Regions from separate parts of the Macrococcus sp. GL_134 genome, predicted to be linked through region 3. Evidence: predicted binding sites of a transcription regulator. Region 3 holds the regulator's gene; each other region holds the start of a gene.

Region 1 (3,291 bases), 480 kb from region 3:
ATATAGAAATCCAATTAAATATAAAGCAGCCAATTATTATAGCTGGGGGTCATGTGCTTATTATGCATTCAACCGCCGTGCACAAATGGGAAGATATGTATCAAACAAGTGGGGCAATGCAAGATATTGGGCAAGCAATGCATCACGTTCAGGATATACAGTGAAGAGAAAACCTGTCTACGGTTCTGTAATGGTATCAACAGCAGGCTACTATGGACACGTAGCAGTCGTTGAACGCGTCTACCAAAGTGGCAGCATACTGGTGTCAGAAATGAATTATCCGAGGCAAGGTGTGAAAACTTACCGCAAGTTATCCAAATCAAAAGCCGCACAATACAAATACATTTACTAGTCAAATATCATCACAGCATCTGCTAAGAACAGATGCTGTGATTATTTGTTCATTAATAGAGTGTTGATTGTTATAATGTAACCATATTATATTTGGAGGGATATCATGAAACGGTTCATGATTATTTTTTTTAGTGCTGCACTGCTTGCCGCTGCAGCTTACAGTGTATGGCAGGTAATGACCTTTGATGACGAATCAAGTCAAATAGCAGGTCATCCGCACTATTTGAACGGTAAAAACATATTGTCGATGGAATCCTATAATTCTGCAGGTCAGGCTCAGCCGCTGAAAGCGCAGCTGACAGGTGATATCAACATCATTAATTTCTGGGCATCGTGGTGTGAGCCTTGCAACCGGGAGATGCCTGAACTCATTGATTATTTCCATAACAAACCGAATCATCTCCAGGTAATCGGAATGAACATTCAGGATGAACAGAAAAAACGAGACGCGTTCATTGACCAGTATCAACCGGATTATCCGATGTTGACAGCAGACGATTCAGTCAGAAAACAATATAAGATCAATCATCTACCGACGACATTATTCGTAGATGATCAAGGAAATGTACTTAAGACGTATCTTGGTGAGCTGAATCAGCAAAAACTAAAACAGTTGATTGCACAAATTGAGGAGGGAACATAATGGGAGTCCATCAATATTTCAAAAGCTTATCTGATCTTGAAAAGCTCGTGCGCTGTCCTGGAAAGTTTAAATATCATGAGCATAACGTGGCGAGCCATTCATTCAAAGTGACAAAGATTGCGCAGTATTTAGGTACGGTAGAAGAATATCACGGCAATACAATCGACTGGAAAAAACTCTATGAAAAAGCCTTGAATCATGATTATCCGGAAATCTTCACTGGAGATATTAAAACACCTGTCAAATATGCTTCCAAAGAATTGAAACAGCTGTTCAATGAAGTGGAAGAACAGATGATTCATAAATTTATAGTGACGGAATTTCCTCCTGAGTATCAGGATATTTATCACAGTCGCCTGCAGGAAGGAAAAGATGATACGCTGGAAGGTCAGATTTTATCTGTAGCTGATAAGATTGACCTGCTGTATGAGTCGTTCGGTGAAATTCAAAAAAGAAATCCAGAACCATTGTTCTTCGAAATATATGAGAAAAGTTTGAAGACGATCATACAGTTCGATCATCTTGTGTCCGTTCAGGACTTTTTGGATAATATTGTCCCGGAAATGCTTGAGGAGAAATTTATTCCACGATCAGAGCTGAGAGAAATTACGCATGCCATTCTGGATAAGGAGGATTCTTGAGTGACGTGGTACGTTCTTGCTTTATTTTTACCTGCATTAATGGTTGTAGTCTTCAGTATGGCCGTCAGAAATAAATATACGGGCTTGCTGCTTGCCACTGTTGTGATTGGTGTATCTGTCTATAAAGGATTCTTTCGTTCAGAGATGATTGTCTTTATCGATACGATGTCATTAATTATCGGTTATCTTCTAGTGGATTGGTTTCGTCTGCATGAATCATGATCGATATTTCGTGGTCTTCTAATGATTGAGAAGGCCGCGTTTTTGTGTTGTCTATTGTTGCTGGTTATCTAATGAGGGTACAGTATAGAAGCGTACTAAACAGACAAGCGGCATATCTCTAGTGTCTACGAACAAATGTTTGTACCTGTATGAAATATTTTGATAAAATAAATAACAAAAGGGAGGGGTATGATGGAACAACATCCATTTAAGATACACTCAGAATTTAAGCCTTCGGGAGATCAGCCGGAGGCCATCAAACAGCTTGTAAAGGGTATCAAGGAAGGTAAGAGACATCAGACACTCCTTGGTGCAACAGGAACAGGTAAAACATTTACGATGAGCAATGTGATTCAGCAGGTAGGTAAGCCGACATTGATCATCGCTCACAATAAAACACTTGCTGGACAGTTATACAGTGAGTTCAAAGAATTTTTTCCTGAGAACAGAGTGGAATACTTTGTCAGCTATTATGATTATTATCAACCAGAAGCGTATGTCCCTTCAACGGATACATTTATCGAGAAAGATGCTTCAATCAATGACGAGATTGACAAACTTCGGCATTCTGCGACCAGTGCATTGTTTGAAAGAAACGATGTCATTGTCATCTCATCTGTCAGCTGTATTTATGGTCTCGGGAATCCGGAAGAATATAAGGACATGGTTGTCAGTGTGCGTGTCGGAATGGAGATGGAACGTAATACGCTGCTGCGTAAGCTCGTGGACGTGCAGTATACAAGAAACGATATAGATTTCCATCGTGGGACGTTCAGAGTGAGAGGGGATGTTGTTGAGATCTTCCCTGCTTCACGTGATGAACAGTGTATTAGAATTGAGTTTTTTGGTGATGAGATTGAACGAATTCGTGAAATCAATTATTTAACAGGTGAAGTATTAAAAGAGCGCGAACACTTTGCTATTTTCCCTGCGAGTCACTTCGTTACCCGTGAAGAAAAGATGACTCTTGCGATAGAACGTATAGAACGCGAACTGGAAGAGCAGCTCAAAGTATTCAGAGCTGAAAATAAACTGCTTGAAGCACAGCGACTTGAACAACGGACTAATTATGATCTTGAAATGATGCGCGAAATGGGATTCTGTTCCGGTATCGAAAATTATTCTGTCCATCTTACATTGCGCCCTAAAGGTTCAACACCGTATACACTTCTTGATTATTTCGGTGATGATTGGTTGATTATGATTGATGAATCACATGTCAGTCTGCCGCAGGTGCGCGGGATGTACAATGGTGACCAGGCCAGAAAAAAAGTGCTCGTAGAACATGGCTTCAGACTGCCAAGCGCTCTTGATAACCGGCCATTGACATTTGATGAATTTGATGAGAAAGCTAAACAGTTTGTCTATGTTTCGGCAACACCTGGTCCATATGAGATTGAGCATACTGATGAGATGGTGGAGCAGATTATT
Region 2 (3,291 bases), 140 kb from region 3:
TTAGTGATGTTAGTGCTGGTTGGTTTCGTATCCCAGGTGACGCCGGTTTCAGACCACGTAGCATTTGCTTTATCTGCCCAGACATCCATCGGGGTTGCACCGTTATAATTCCATTTGACATAGGACTGCATTTTCGCTGCACTGACACTAGCTCCTAGGAGTTGAGTCATGGAAGGAAATTTGAGGAATGCATAGTTAGTACCAGTTGCTGTATCATATTTACCTATACGTAGGACATATTCACCTAGCGTCGAGTTCCAGAACTGATTTAAATTGCTGGTAGGCAATGCGCTTGAAACAAAAGTGTCTAGCGTAGCATCCTTGGCAAAACTAGGATCGATATACACCGGATAGCGTCTTTCCTTATCATCTAACCATTTTTGGTCAGGTACTACCTTTACAAGATAGCCGTCTTTTTCCTTATAGACTTCATACTTGATATCATAGGATTTTGTAGAAAGTCCACTTTTTTCGTCTATCTTGCTATCAGACATTTCAGGACGAGGCATAGTGAATGCGACTTCACCTTTTTTATTAGTGAATTCAACAGTGCCTTCTGTAGTTGGATGGGCTTCCATTGTTGTTTTGATTTTGTATTGAATGGCTTGCAGCCCTTTTTGATTATTATTCAAAACAATATCTTCTTTGACTTCGTTATTAAGCACGACATGACGTACATCAATATTTGGGAAAATGCCTTTATACCAAATAGTATTATCTTTGATATCTGATTTACGCGTTTTCGGTGCTCTTACTTTATTGTCATATTCCATTCCCCTTAACGTGACTGATATTTGTTCATCGGCTTCATTTAAATTGATGAAAGAGGAATTATCACTTAAAGTATCGTTGAATTTCACATTGATATCAGTATTTTTCGTTGATATTTTACCATCTTTTAAAGATAAAGATGGATCTATTTTTGCCCATTTGCCCTTTTCATCTTTTTTCATGACCTGATTATCAAAAATATTGGCTTGATAAACTCCAGCCTTATCAGTTTTCTGTACACTGATATTTTCTTGTTGAAGGTCATCTGGAGATAATAAATCTTCCTCTTCAATTGTGTTCTTTGCTAGATTACTATCAGTTTCATTTTTGGATGAAGTTGACACTGGATCATCTTCATTGCTTGTTTCTTTTTTTATGTCTTCTTTTGTTTCGCCTGTTTCTGCATGAGCAATGAAAAGATCATAGGGCATTAAAGACAATACCAATGAGAAACTCATTAACCATACAAATATTTTAGTGAAAATTCCTTTATTCATAAATACCTCCTTAATTTGTAATACCATTTCATAATAATTCAGAAATTTCTGTATAACAATATAAATTTGCATATGATACTATTTTTTCGTATTAATATGCATATAAGGATAATTTGCGAACATATGTTCTATATGTTATAAATGATTTAAGGAGGTATCACATGTACGATTACGGTCAATGTACTTCAAGATGGATAATTTGTGTTGATTTAAAAAGTTTTTTTGCCTCTGTATCGTGCTTATCTAAAGGATTGAACCCGATGAAGACCAAGCTTGCGGTTGTTGCTGATACTAAACGTCAGGAATCTGTTGTACTGGCGGCAACTCCCCCACTGAAAGCTTTAGGTATCAAAACAGGTTCACGACTCTATGAGATTCCGATGAGAAATGACATCTTCATTATCAATCCTTCCATGATGAGGTATATTCAAGTGTCTAATCGAATATCTTCTATTGCACTTCAGTATGTTGCACCCGAAGATTTTCATCAATACAGCATTGATGAATTTTTCATGGATATGACTGCCTCTCTTCACCTTTTCGCAGACAGTATATATGAGTTTTCCAGTCAGCTGCAGAAGGAAATTATGAGTGCGACAGGTATCATAAATACGATTGGGATTGGACCGAATCCCCTACTCGCTAAACTATCGATGGATTTTGAAGCTAAGAAGAGACAACAAGGTATTGCTGAATGGCACTACTATGATGTCCCTGAAAAATTATGGGATGTCTCTCCCCTATCAAAGATGTGGGGAATCAATCGTAGGACAGAGGCAAAGCTCAATAAAAAGGGAATATTCACGATCGGGGATCTTGCCCACTATCCTGTCCCTTATCTTAAAAGAGATTTTGGTATCATTGGTGTTGATCTTCATCTTCATGCGAATGGAACAGATGAAAGTCTCATAAGCGAGAAATATTCGATCAAGGATAAGTCCCTGGGTAAATCACAGATATTGATGAGAGACTATCAAAAAAATGAACTGAAAGTCATCCTCTCAGAACAGATAGATGAGGTATTCTTTCGAGTGAGAGAACAGGATAAATATCCTAAAACCGTCTCTGTGACCGTAGGATATGCAGATGCAGGTGGAATCAGAAAACAGTTCACCCATCCATCAGGTTATATGAGTACGCTGCAGATTATCCAGGAGATGTGGAATTATCTTTATGACCGTCTCGAAGATGATAGGCTCTATCGGACAATCGGCATTTCATTCACCAAGCTTGTCTCTAATCAGATTAAACAGCTGAACTTATTTGAAGACCCAAAAGAAATTAAGAGTGAAATCATCGACCATCATTTAGATGATATAAGACGCAAATACGGTAAAGATACAGTCTTAAGAGCAAGCAGTCTGACGGCCAGTGGTTCAGTGCTGCAGAGAAAGAACCTGGTCGCAGGACACAAGGGATAAAAAGCATATAAGGCATGGAAGCAATCGAATATGAAAGTAAAAACAACTGCGTAGGTAGATCATTACGCAGTTGTTTTTATTTTCAGGACTATTCCATTGCTTTAAGAGACATTTTTCAAAACACTCCGTGTTTTCAAGACGCTGTGTGCAGTTTTTTCACTTCTTAGAATAGCATCAAAGTTTCACTGGCCGGCAAGCCGACCGTTCAACTAGCCAGAAGATGCAAGGCATCACTCCGTTCAGCAAGCTGTCCTTGCATCCCCTACCCTTGATACTGTATCTAATCCGTAAAAAACTTAATACACACAGCTGAAAACACAGGAGCGTGTGTTTGAAAAAAGGAGAGGAAGCAAGTGAAAGATACAAAGTTGGTCTGTCAACATAATATTGGACAGTTTTTATAGAATATTTCTTTATATTCTTTTGGGGTTATATCATTCAAAGCACCGTGCGGTCTAATATTGTTGTACCAGTTCACATAATCAAAAAGTTCAATATTCAAATGATTGAGAGAAAGAAAATGAAATTGATTAATAAATTCGGTCTTCATCGCTTTAAAGGTTGCTTCAGCGACCGCATTATCATACGGACACCCTTTCATA
Region 3 (3,291 bases):
AATGTCAGTGACATCTGTCGAATGATCCATAATAAAAACCACCTGTGAAATAACAGGTGGTCCACAAAGATTATAATCTTGTAATTCTCATGTTCTGACGTTCTGTCACTTTTTCACGTATGCCTGTTCGTTCGGCAAGGGGACGATCAGAATTCTCGATGAGGTGAAGCATCATATCGATCTGTCCGATATGACGAAACTCATTGCTGATACACTTTTGCATGTCTTCATAGTGAGTCTGTTGATTCTCTGCCAGAGAATCAACATGTTTAAAGTATTGGACAACATCATTAAAATTCAATGTACTCAAATGATTTTGATAGTCACTCAAGCTGGAATCGTGTAAGTTATGATTGTCATTACGTCCAAATGATTCATGGTATTCATTGGCGACAGCAAGTAATGTTGCTTTAATAGTGCCATGTCCAAACCCAAAATTATAATTCAACTCAGAGTCACTTAAATACTGAAGTTTCGCGAGTAGTTGTTCTCTTTCACCTTTTACCCATTGGTATTCATTCGCCATATCTCATTCTCCTTTGAATTAGATTGATGATTAACTATACCCTCACGCACAAATCATACTCAATAAAGTAGAAAAGTTATAATATTTCAATTCTGTGTTTGTGAAATAATTATCCGGGTACATATATTTTGTACTTAGATATTAAGGGGATAGAAAGATGAAGATAAATAAACCAAAAGAAAAAGACATTCTTGAACAAGTGAAAGAGATACTTGGTCGTAAATAATCGAAATTCCAGATAATCGCACGATAAAATTCCACAATAACTCGTACCGGCCGCTGAGCCGGTATTTATTTGGATAAAAAAACACCACTTCATATTAAGAAGCGGTGCTAAAATTCCCGGAACAATCCGACTACTTTACCAAGAACAGTTACTTTATCGAGGTAAATCGGTTCCATGGTGCTATTTTCTGGCTGTAGTCTGTAACGGTTGTTTTCTTTGTAGAAGCGTTTGACTGTCGCTTCATCTTCTTCTGTCATCGCAACAATGATATCACCATTTTCTGCAATAGACTGACGTCTGACAATCACTTTGTCACCATCTAAAATACCTGCTTCTATCATACTTTCACCGACGACTTCCAGAATGAAGATATCGCTATTGTGGCTGGATGTGAAATGGGCAGGTAAAGGGAAGTATTCTTCCACATTTTCAACCGCTGTAATAGGAAGACCAGCTGTGACTTTACCGATGACAGGAACATGTATCGTTTCCTCGTGAAAGGCTGCTTGTGATGTATCTGAGACAATCTCAATAGCTCTTGGTTTCGTAGGATCACGTTTGATGTAACCTTTCTCCTCAAGACGAGATAAGTGACCGTGAACTGTCGAACTTGATGCAAGTCCAACTGCTTCGCCGATCTCTCTGACACTCGGTGGATATCCTTTTGCTGACACGACTTGTTTTAAATATTCATATATTTCTTGTTGTCTTTTAGTTAATTCTTTCATGCGAACACTCCTTAGTGTTTGTTCTAACGCCATTATAACATATCTGTTCGGGTCGAACAAACATTTGTTCGTATTTTTATTGACAGAGAACAGACGTTCTGTTATTGTAGAGATACAAACAAATGTTCTGGAGGGAATTAATTATGACAATCAGAATTTCTAAAGGTTTTTTAATGTATTCTATCTTTTTTCTGATGATAACGACATTCGGATCTCTATATATGGCTCAATCTAAGGCAATCTATGAAGAAAAACAGACCATCGCAACTGAAGAACAAGTAAATCATCCGAGCAAAGGAACGAACATTCGTTCTGAAAATCCGACCACCCATCAATCTACTCAAAACGGCGAAGTCCTTGGTATCGTAAAATAATTTTTAGTCTGCTGATTTAAGCAGGCTTTTTTTGGTTGGAGATACACTCGAGTTGGTTTTCAGACACTTTTTTGCTATCTTTATTATGAAAGGAATGATGAAGATGCTAGAGGAACACAAAATGAACCGTATTAATCATTTAGCAAACAAAAAAAAGTCAAAAGGATTAACAGAAGAAGAAGGACGCGAGCAAAGTAAGCTCCGTTCAGAGTATCTTCAAAGTTTCAGAACGAGCTTCAAAAAAACTATTGAAAATACGAAAGTGATTGACCCGGAAGGAACAGATGTGACCCCGGAGAAAATTAAAGAAATTCAGCGTCAGAACAACATTCGGGATTGATAGTTTATTTTAAGCTATACTATGATGGAATCAATACTTTTATTATAAAGGAGATTTTTATAATGTTTAATGAGAAAGATCAATTAGCAGTAGACACGATCCGTGCCTTGAGTATCGATCAGATCGAACAGGCGAATTCCGGCCATCCAGGTTTACCGATGGGGGCAGCGCCAATGGCTTATACATTATGGACAAGACATTTGAGATTTAATCCGAGCTCAAAGTATTTCTTTGACCGCGACCGCTTTGTATTATCTGCAGGTCATGGTTCAGCACTTCTATATTCATTGCTTCATGTATCGGGAGCATTGGAAATGGATGAGCTGAAAAAATTCCGTCAATGGGGTTCTAAAACGCCGGGTCATCCTGAATTTAATCATACAGATGGAATTGATATTACAACAGGACCACTAGGTCAAGGGTTCGCGATGAGTGTCGGCATGGCTGCTGCTGAAAGACATCTAGCAGCGACATACAATCAAGATGATTCAAACATTATTGATCACTTTACTTATGTATTAGTGTCAGATGGTGATTTAATGGAAGGTATTTCACATGAAGCGGCATCATTTGCCGGCCATCTGAAATTAAATAAATTGATTGCATTGTATGATTCAAATGACATTTCACTGGATGGTGACCTGGACAAAGCCTTCTCAGAAAATGTCAAAGGCCGCTTTGAGTCATATGGCTGGCAGCACATTCTGGTCAAAGATGGCAATGATATGGAAGCTATCAATGAAGCGATTGAAAGAGCGAAACAATCTGACCGTCCGACGATGATTGAAGTCAAAACAGTCATAGGCTACGGTTCACCGAATAAACAAGGAACAAATGGTGTTCACGGTTCGCCGTTAGGTGCAGAGGAACGCAAGCTGGCACTTGAAAGCTATGGTCTTGATCCAGAACTTAAATTCAATGTACCAGAAGAAGTCTATGAGATTTTCCAGACGACTATGCTGAAACGTGGAAATGACAAAGAAGAGGCGTGGCATCAACAACTTGAAGCTTATAAAGCGAAGTATCCGGAACTCGGCAGAAATCTTCAGGCAGCGATTGATAATACACTTGCTGACGACTACGCTGATCAATTACCA

The links. Region 3 encodes LexA, which represses DNA repair genes until DNA is damaged. Its sites were predicted from a motif close to CGAACATATGTTCG; they were not measured.
Region 1: the regulator LexA is predicted to act here: its motif matches at 1,989-2,002, upstream of uvrB (excinuclease ABC subunit UvrB).
Region 2: the regulator LexA is predicted to act here: its motif matches at 1,385-1,398, upstream of AC3IPL_RS04455 (Y-family DNA polymerase).

What each region holds. Positions count from the first base shown of each region.
Region 1 covers NZ_CM174409.1:522,577-525,867, forward strand. Annotated here, with positions in the region: gene AC3IPL_RS02795 (CHAP domain-containing protein) at 1-352, shown strand, start outside; gene AC3IPL_RS02800 (TlpA family protein disulfide reductase) at 458-997, shown strand; gene AC3IPL_RS02805 (HD domain-containing protein) at 997-1,638, shown strand; gene AC3IPL_RS02810 (DUF2198 family protein) at 1,639-1,860, shown strand; gene uvrB (excinuclease ABC subunit UvrB) at 2,050-3,291, shown strand, end outside.
Region 2 covers NZ_CM174409.1:863,540-866,830, reverse strand. Annotated here, with positions in the region: gene AC3IPL_RS04460 (DNRLRE domain-containing protein) at 1-1,268, opposite strand, end outside; gene AC3IPL_RS04455 (Y-family DNA polymerase) at 1,430-2,689, shown strand; one part of gene AC3IPL_RS04450 (IS3 family transposase) at 3,066-3,291, opposite strand, start outside.
Region 3 covers NZ_CM174409.1:999,932-1,003,222, forward strand. Annotated here, with positions in the region: gene AC3IPL_RS05090 (hypothetical protein) at 71-526, opposite strand; gene lexA (transcriptional repressor LexA) at 860-1,480, opposite strand; gene AC3IPL_RS05100 (hypothetical protein) at 1,624-1,854, shown strand; gene AC3IPL_RS05105 (DUF896 domain-containing protein) at 1,958-2,194, shown strand; gene tkt (transketolase) at 2,257-3,291, shown strand, end outside.